Regions from separate parts of the Bacillus sp. T-10(2022) genome, predicted to be linked through region 1. Evidence: riboswitches for the same ligand, from Rfam matches in the RefSeq annotation. Region 1 holds a riboswitch; each other region holds the start of a gene.
What was found. Region 1 has a riboswitch for thiamine pyrophosphate ahead of tenA (thiaminase II). Riboswitches for the same ligand answer to the same signal wherever they lie in the genome.
Positions count from the first base shown of each region.

Region 2: linked by a shared signal. The riboswitch ahead of OSJ91_RS20445 (ABC transporter substrate-binding protein) and the one ahead of tenA (thiaminase II) in region 1 are both predicted to bind thiamine pyrophosphate.
Region 3: linked by a shared signal. The riboswitch ahead of tenA (thiaminase II) and the one ahead of tenA (thiaminase II) in region 1 are both predicted to bind thiamine pyrophosphate.
Region 4: linked by a shared signal. The riboswitch ahead of thiC (phosphomethylpyrimidine synthase ThiC) and the one ahead of tenA (thiaminase II) in region 1 are both predicted to bind thiamine pyrophosphate.

Region 1 is NZ_CP113518.1:2,542,753-2,544,928, reverse strand. It holds gene OSJ91_RS12415 (ABC transporter ATP-binding protein) at 1-34, opposite strand, end outside; gene OSJ91_RS12410 (ECF transporter S component) at 47-631, opposite strand; gene tenA (thiaminase II) at 646-1,329, opposite strand; TPP riboswitch at 1,465-1,594, opposite strand; gene OSJ91_RS12400 (MFS transporter) at 2,117-2,176, opposite strand, start outside.
Region 2 is NZ_CP113518.1:4,181,842-4,184,017, forward strand. It holds gene OSJ91_RS20440 (thiamine-binding protein) at 1-173, opposite strand, end outside; gene OSJ91_RS20445 (ABC transporter substrate-binding protein) at 185-1,180, opposite strand; TPP riboswitch at 1,315-1,424, opposite strand; gene OSJ91_RS20450 (protein-glutamine gamma-glutamyltransferase) at 1,739-2,176, shown strand, end outside.
Region 3 is NZ_CP113518.1:1,595,813-1,597,988, forward strand. It holds gene thiW (energy coupling factor transporter S component ThiW) at 1-51, opposite strand, end outside; gene tenA (thiaminase II) at 67-756, opposite strand; TPP riboswitch at 846-950, opposite strand; SAM riboswitch class I at 1,108-1,212, shown strand; gene OSJ91_RS07835 (Fur-regulated basic protein FbpA) at 1,387-1,575, shown strand; gene OSJ91_RS07840 (aspartyl-phosphate phosphatase Spo0E family protein) at 1,827-2,021, shown strand; gene OSJ91_RS07845 (GNAT family N-acetyltransferase) at 2,090-2,176, opposite strand, start outside.
Region 4 is NZ_CP113518.1:4,793,716-4,795,891, reverse strand. It holds gene OSJ91_RS23605 (histidine phosphatase family protein) at 1-52, shown strand, start outside; gene OSJ91_RS23600 (HAD family hydrolase) at 188-976, shown strand; TPP riboswitch at 1,093-1,207, shown strand; gene thiC (phosphomethylpyrimidine synthase ThiC) at 1,343-2,176, shown strand, end outside.

The DNA.
Region 1 (2,176 bases):
TTCTTAACTTTTCAACAAAAACGATTGGTTCCATGGCCCTCAACCTCTACTTTTGATCCAGTTCTGCATAATCTTTATTTGAAACCGGACGCACAAGATTAGTTACACCTGTTGCTTCCAGGACTTTAACTAGATAATAAGCAGTCACACCTGCAAAGAATATGGAACCCAAAAACCTCGCTATCATGAATAACGATAGATTCCAAGTAGAAAGCGCACCTATTTCCCCGTATGCAAAATCCATGATAACTGATGCCAGGCAGGAAGCTATCGCAGCTAAAACGGCCACCGGCATATTGAATTTTTTATATTTGAACGCCATGAACACCAGTTCCGCGAACAAACCTTGTACCACCCCATATAACAGCACGGTCAGCCCCCATGGTGAACCAAGAAAGAATTCCCCGGAAGCTGCTGCTATCTCCGCCAAAAGTGCCACACCCGGTTTCCGTAAAATTAAAAAGGCGACGGGGCCAGCTATAAACCACATTCCATAAATAAGTTGATCCAAATGTAACCCGAATGGTTTAACGGAATAATAGATCGAACCCCAAAGGATATAAACGATTCCAAATGCTACCGCAATTACGATCGTGACCAATATGTCCGTTAATTTCAATCCTTTTTTCATTGTTTCATTCCCCTTTATACTTCTAGTGTTTCCTTATGCACAGGCCATGTCTCTAAACGATAAGCCATTTCCCAAAATGAGTATTCATATTGGCTGCTGAGGATAAAATGCTCTTTCATTCTTTCCTTATCTTCGTCTGTCACTTTTTCAGCAATCTCATCAAGCCTCGCAATTTGCTCTTCCACCAAAGTGCGGAACCACTCCCCTCCGTAAGCCGCTATCCATTCTTGATAAATCGGCTCTTCCGGCATGCACCCTTGCAGTCTTTCACCTATTTCATAATACAGCCAGTAACATGGCAAGATAGCTGCAATAACATCCCCTAAATGTCCCGAATATGCCGCACGATACATATGGGAGGTATAAGCATAAGCAGTCGGGGCAGGTTTGAAATTATCCCGTTCTTCTTTTGTGATGCCTAATCTCTCAGAAAAATTCTCATGAAGCTTCAACTCCGCTTCATATGTTCCTTGTGCATGGCCCGCAAGCCTGCTTGTTGTATGTAAATCCGTAGCTTTGACTGCCCCTAAAGCTTGAACTCTAGCAAAATGAGATAAATAATAGGAATCTTGCATGACATAAAAACGGAAACACTCCAATGGCAATGTGCCATCTCCTATTCCTGCAACAAACGGGTGATTAAAACTAGCTTCCCAAATATGATCAGCTTCCTGACGAATTTCCTCTGAAAACTTCATGTCCATTACCTCCAAATTATATTTTTCAAGAAATGTTACGGAAAAAAACCTTTTATCACCCCTTTTTTTGCAAACAAAAAACCACTTTCTTAAACGTAAAGAAAGTGGTTGTACTTGAAATAATACAGAAACGTATTGTTCCAGACCCCACTTCCCTACGCTGGTATAAACCAGATCAGGTTCTAAGGGTCTTAAAGTCATACTTTAATCTCAGCTTCTGCGGTAAAAATCAACTTTCACCTATAAAGCACCCCTAGTGGTACAAATTGTATATTAAATTTCATTTGCCTTTATATTAACACGATAAATCCAATTGTCAAACGTATTACGGAAAGTTTTCAACTTAATGATTTAGGGTTACTAACCTTTCAATCTTGCATAACCCCCATTTACCCAGCAGTTTAACGGCACTTTAATCAATGGGTTTCATTACGTAATTTACTCGTGAGTTTGGCCCGTTTACTCGTGAGTTTGGCCGTTTAACTCGTGAATTTAACTGTTTTACTCGTGAGTTTGGACGTTTTACTCGTGAAATTGATGTTTACATGGGATTTCTGCTGCTTTACTAATGAGCTTAGCTGCTTTAATCGTGAGTTTGGCCGTTTTACTCGTGAATTTGGCTGTTTTACTCGTGAGTTTGGCCTGTTTACTCGTGAATTTAGCTGGTTTACTCGTGAATTCTCAAACTTTACTCGTGAAATCTTTTATTCTCTAAAAATAGCCTATATGGCAGGGAACAGTTGCATGACTGTCCGCTGACATATAGGCCATCTACTAAAGAACAATATTATACATCCGATGTAGCTTTTAGTTTTATATTTTCCTCAAGCTGTAGTTTATCATAGCT
Region 2 (2,176 bases), 1.6 Mb from region 1:
ATTTTTTCTATCACGGCAAAAAGTTCGGAAAGCTCGCCCTCCATTGTCGTTTCAAGCGGGTGAACCTCATACTTGACACCTGATTCTTCAATGATCTTGATTGCTTCATCGACCATAGGGATGACATTTTTCCCTTTAGGGATAATTTGTATACTAATTAATGAATTGGCCATTGTATTTCCTCCTATTTTGGTAAAAATTCATTGGTAAATGCCTTTTCAGGATCGAAATCACCTTCAAGAAGCTTGTTTTCAGTCATCCAATCACTGTAATTCTTCCAGATTTCCAGTTTTTGTTCACCCCAACGCGGAGCATCATCCTGATACTTGGCTGCAAGCCACTCCTGGCTTTTCTTAACTAGTTTTGCATCAAGATCCGGCGCAGACTTAATTAACATGTCTGCTGCATCAGCAGGATTCTTAATCGCAAACTGGTACCCTTTCGATGCTGCATGAACGAATGCTTTAACAGTTTCGGGATCTTCTTTTATCATCTTTTCATTTGTAGTCAAAACAGGCGTATAGTAATCAAGCTTATCTGAGTATTCGGTTAAGTAAACCATATTAAGCTTTTCATTTCGCAACTCAGCCTCAATGCCTGTCCATCCATAATAAATCCAGGCAAAATCTATATCCCTTTTAACCGAAGTGAAAAAATCCATGTCTCCTGTATTGACTATATCCACTTCATTTACATCCGCATTTTCTTTTTTCATTAGTGAATCAATAATGGCCTTTTCAACCGGAGACCCCCAGCCACCATACGTTTTCCCTTCAAAATCCTTGGGAGTTTTAATGTTCTTTGCCTCAGGGGAAGCGAATCCAGAGGTATTATGCTGGATGACGGCAGCAACCGAAACAATCGGCACGCCCTGCACGCGGGCCTGCGTTATGCCCTCCTGGTAGCTCACGCCAAATTCAGATTTTCCTGAAGCGACAAGCTTATCCGCTCCAGCTTCACCTGGCATGATAATTTCCACATCAAGACCTTGGTCTTTAAAATAACCTTTTTCCTTGGCTACATACAATCCTGTATGGTTTGTATTCGGTGTCCAATCGAGCACGACCGATACCTTTTTTAATTCTTCATTTTTAGATGCTTCTTCTTTTTCATTAGTTCCGCCTGCACCGCATCCAGCCAAAAGGAACAACGAAGTTAACAGTGGTAAGAATTTATTCAAGTCATTATCCTCCTACACATCTTATAAGATCCATATGCCGGAACCATAATGGGGCTCCAGGTTCTATTCAAATACTGGATAAAAAAGCAAAAAACGCCCGAAGATGAATTCGGACGTTAACATACAAAACAGAAAATCAGTAATAATATGTTCCCTCCGCTGGCATCATCCAGATCAGGTTCAAAGAGTCAGCATCTAAAGGATGCAATCTCAGCCAGCAGTACTGGCCCCCCTACATTTCTCGCACATATGAACTTTTCTCTCTCATTATATCAATTCATAGGGAAAAAGGAATACTAATTTGCTTCTTCTCACTAATTGGAAAGGTATTCCTGGCACTTTAGGATTTCTTGCAAAACATCTTTTGGAACGAAAATCATTGAAAGCAAAATAATTCTGCCTCTTTCCTTTCTAATCATTCTTGGCTGCAACGGTGGCGGACACTTATCAAATAGTCATTTCTTTGCAAGCATTCATATAATGAGCATTACCTGTAGACATTTTTGTTTACCGGTTTTATTAAACCCTTAATTTCATAAGCAAAAGGTGGATATGATCATGATAAAGATTAATCACAAATGGTTAGATGTCAGTCAAATCCAACCAGGTACAGCATCTGCCAAATCACTTGAAACTCTTCAATGCTTGGCGGAAGATTCTAACGTTTTTGAATACCGGAACTTTGGGGATTTTAATTTCGAGATACAGCTGAGGAACCGAGTCATAGAGGCAGCTATTGCGTTGGATAAAAGTGGTCCGGAATTTTCCACACTTGAGGAATCTCAATCCAATCAAAAATATTGGCACCTTTCAAAGGATGGCACCTTTACCCTTCAGCCAGGGATTCTCCCTCATGCTGCGCTTGTTGACATTTTCATGAATGGAAGGCTTTATGCCTTCGAATGCGGGACAGCAATAGTCGTCACTTTTTTAAAGGCGATTTTGGATTTAATCGGCCCCAGGAATTTCGACTATCTTTTTTCAGACCTATTTTTA
Region 3 (2,176 bases), 950 kb from region 1:
CGTTATAGCCGTGATCATGGCAGTCAACGTCAGTTTCTTGATGGGATTCATCATCATGTCTGCGACCTACAGCGGCCAATCCTGCTCATTTTGAACCATATCCCAGAATAAATATTCATATCGGGAAGTAACCAAAAAGTGCTTTTCTAATCTAAGAAGTTCCTTTTCTGGCATGCCTTCCGTCAATTCTTCCAACAATGCGATCAGCCACTTGTGTGCTTCCCCGAATTCAGGTGATGAATAGGACCTTATCCAATCTGCGTAGCGATTGTTTTCCAATGCTGCTCCATTTTGTTCTTTTAGTAGCAAACCGATTTCATAATAATCCCAAGCGCAGGGCAGGAGACAGGCGATCAAGTCTGCCAAAGTCCCATGCTGAGCTGCATTTAGCATGTAACCTGTATAGGCTAGAGTGGTGGGAGTAGGTTCTGTTTCTTCCAATTCCTTGGCACTGATCCCGAATTCGGAAGCATATTGCCGATGGATATCCATTTCCACTTGAAGGGTTTCATTTAAAATGCTCGCAAACTTTGCCATGGTTTCGATGTTATGAGCTTTGATGACACCTAAAGCAAAGAGCTTGGAATAATCCATGAGATAGATATAGTCCTGCTTCAGGTAATAGGCAAATTTCTTTTCAGGAAGCGTGCCGTTTCCAATTGCCTGGACAAAGGGATGTGAATGGTTCCTTTTCCAAATCTCTTTTGCCCGTGCATGAAGTCTATCACTGAATGTTTCTGTTTTAATATTCTCCATTGTTCATCCTCCTTTAGAATGGTTCCCGTTGATAATGAAAAACCCCGTTCCTGAATACGGAACGGGGTAGATGGATATAGTCTGTAAATGGACGATATCATCCACTTCCCTCCGCCGGTATGAGCCGGTTCAGGTTCAAAGGGTCCGGAACTATTTCCATCTCAGTCTTAAAAAAGACTCCCCTAGTGGTGTGAATTGTATGTAATTACTGACATCATATCAGAAAGACAAGAAAATGCAACCCGTATTTGAAGAGAGAGCACATTATGTCCAGGAAAAAAGGGAGAACCAGGTAATTGACTTTTGATGATTATTAGGATAGAATCATTTCTACATCATTTATATATCGAATTCTTATCCAGAGAGGTGGAGGGACTTGGCCCAAAGAAACCTCGGCAGCGGACCCGTTTTGGGAACTGTGCTAAATCCAACAAGCATATGCTTGGAAGATAAGAAGAGCCGTACGGACACTGTCAGCCTCTTCTTGAATTAGAAGGGGCTTTTATTTTTGGAAATAACGTTTAGTGACATAATAGAAAAGGTATATATAATTTGGTGAAAATCAAACAAGTTGATAAAGTTAGCTAACTAGAAGCAGGCTCTAGGATGACTAGGAAAGGAGCCATTTACATGGCAGAATTATTTAAGAGGATTGAACAGAGGAAGGCAAAGCTCATTGAAGAGCTATTGGCCAATGGAGTATACAAAACCTCTGATGAAAGGCACCTTTATGATGCCCCATTAAAAGTGCTCGAAGATGAATATAGGATTGTTATAAATAGACCTAATAACGAGTCACCTTCTGAATGGATGACATAGTAAGCGATGGACTATATTTTGGGTTCTTGGATAAGGGATATGATGTAAGCATTCACAGTCTACACTAGTGGATGCTTTTTTGGGTTTAATAGAAAATGACATAAAATATACATAATTAAGAATGAAGTAGGTGTTTTGTCACATTTGACCTATAAAATAACACATTTTATTTCTGGAAAATAGTTGATTTTGACTAGTAGTTTCATTATGATGAAAGTGTAAAAAATTGAATAAATGGGAGGTGTCATATAATGCCTTGCCGTAAGGTAACTATAGAAAGAATTGAAGAAAAGAGACAGGAAATGTTCAAATTAGCAGCAAGTTACGGCTTAACAAGTCTGCTAACTGTTCAAGCAAGTCAAGAATTGGATACGCTATTAAATGCGTTAGCAAGTAAAAGAGAGTCTGAATATTTTTCCCTCCAAAAAGCATATCGTTATTTTTAAATTAGCCAATTCGACCTGTATTAATTTGAAAAAGCTACTGCTCAAGGCAATAGCTCTAAAGAATTATATTAAATATCAACACGTTTACCGAGAATGATTAAATCCCGCTCAATGCCATCCAGCTCGGCAACTTGAGGTAAATGTGCCCATTCTTC
Region 4 (2,176 bases), 2.3 Mb from region 1:
TCCGAAATTCAAGATTGCCAGTAATGGAAAGCTGTATGTATTTGAAAGATGATAAGTGGATAAGGGTTTCCCACTAGAAAAGGTAAGTCATTTTCCGAATAGTTATTCTTTTTTTATTGGTTGTGGTTTATTATTGTAATAGTGTAATTTTTACGAATTCAATAATAGGGAAAGAGGGGTGGACATTTTGCTGAAGGCAGTTTTTTTTGATTTAGATGATACATTACTATGGGATCAGAAAAGTGTAAAAGAGGCTTTTGTGGCCACATGTGAAGTGGCCAAGGAGAAATATGATCTGAATGTCGACGAGTTTGAAGAAGCTGTGCGAAAGGAAGCGCGTGAGCTTTACTCTTCTTACGATACATATGCATTCACACAAATGATCGGAATCAACCCATTTGAGGGGCTATGGGGAAATTTCCAGGATGATCATGATGAATTCAGGAAGATGGCCGGGATTGCTCCGGCTTATCGGAAAGAAGCGTGGACGAGAGGGTTATTGGCATTAGGGATCGATGACCCGGAATTTGGGCTTGAACTGGCAGAACGTTTCCCTGCCGAGAGACGCAAAAAGCCATTTATCTATGAAGAAACATTCCGTGTTCTGGATGAATTAAAAGGGAAGTATAAATTACTATTGCTTACGAACGGATCTCCTGAGCTGCAAAATACCAAACTTGAAATTACGCCTGAACTGGTTCCTTATTTCGACCAAATCGTGATATCAGGCGCATTTGGAAGAGGTAAACCGGATGCCTCCATTTTTGAGCATGCTTTGGAAATCATGGAGCTTGATAAAGATGAAGTATTGATGGTCGGCGATAATTTAATGACGGATATCCTTGGAGCATCACGGGTAGGCATAAAGTCGGTTTGGATAAATCGCCATGATAAGGAACGGAATGAAGTGATTCCAACCTATGAAATCAAGCATTTAGAGGAGCTCTACCCTATCCTTGAGGGCCTGGGGAATTAATTGACGGCTCTCCTTCAAATAACAAATTTTTGAGAGTTGTAATGAAAATATTAGGTCTTTCAAATTATTTACAGAATGAAAAGGGTGAGATATAGTTATCCTGTAATCAATTAAATTATTCAGACTAGGGGTGTCCAATATAAGTTGGGCTGAGAGAGAAGCGCTTAAGCTTCTTAACCCTCAGGACCTGATCTGGTTCATACCAGCGTGGGGAAGTTAGAATCTACTAAACAATGACATTTCAATTGGTCATTTCTGTAGCCATACTAACGTTAGCCAGGTCTTAAATATGAGATCTGGCTTTTTCGTGCGAAATGGATTGGATTTTGTCCTTTTTAAATGAACTTAAAAAGGAGAAATGAAATCATGATGAGTAATTCAGTAAATGACATGAACGTTTCAATTATGTCCAGTTTTGCCGGGAGTAAAAAAGTGTACGTTGAGGGATCTAGACCCGATATTAGGGTACCCATGCGTGAAATTAAGCTAAGTCCGACTACAGGGTCATTCGGCGAAGAGGAGAATCCGCCTTTACGAGTATATGACACAAGCGGTTTTTATACGGATTCAGAATATCCCATTGATATTCATAAAGGTCTTGCCCCGATTAGACGCAGCTGGGTTCTGGAAAGGGAAGATGTTGAAGAGTATGAAGGGCGTGAAATAAAGCCCGAAGATAACGGGTATAAAAAAGAGTCACGAACCAAAGCAGAAGTTTTTCCGGGATTGAAAAGAAAACCATTGCGTGCAGCGAATGGGCAAAACGTAACCCAGCTCCATTATGCCCGAAAAGGTATCATAACTCCGGAAATGGAGTTCATCTCGATCAGGGAAAATGTAGCCCCTGAGTTTGTAAGAGAAGAGGTAGCTAGCGGGAGGGCGATCATACCGGCAAATATTAACCATCCTGAAAGTGAGCCCATGATTATCGGACGTAATTTTCATGTGAAAATAAATGCGAATATTGGAAATTCCGCTGTTAGTTCATCGATCGAAGCTGAAGTGGAGAAAATGACTTGGGCTACACGTTGGGGTGCAGACAACATAATGGATCTTTCCACCGGAAAGAATATTCACACGACCCGGGAATGGATTATCAGGAATTCACCTGTGCCAGTTGGGACGGTTCCGATATATCAAGCATTGGAAAAAGTGAATGGAGTCGCGGAAGATTTAAATTGGGAAGTTTTCCGGGATACA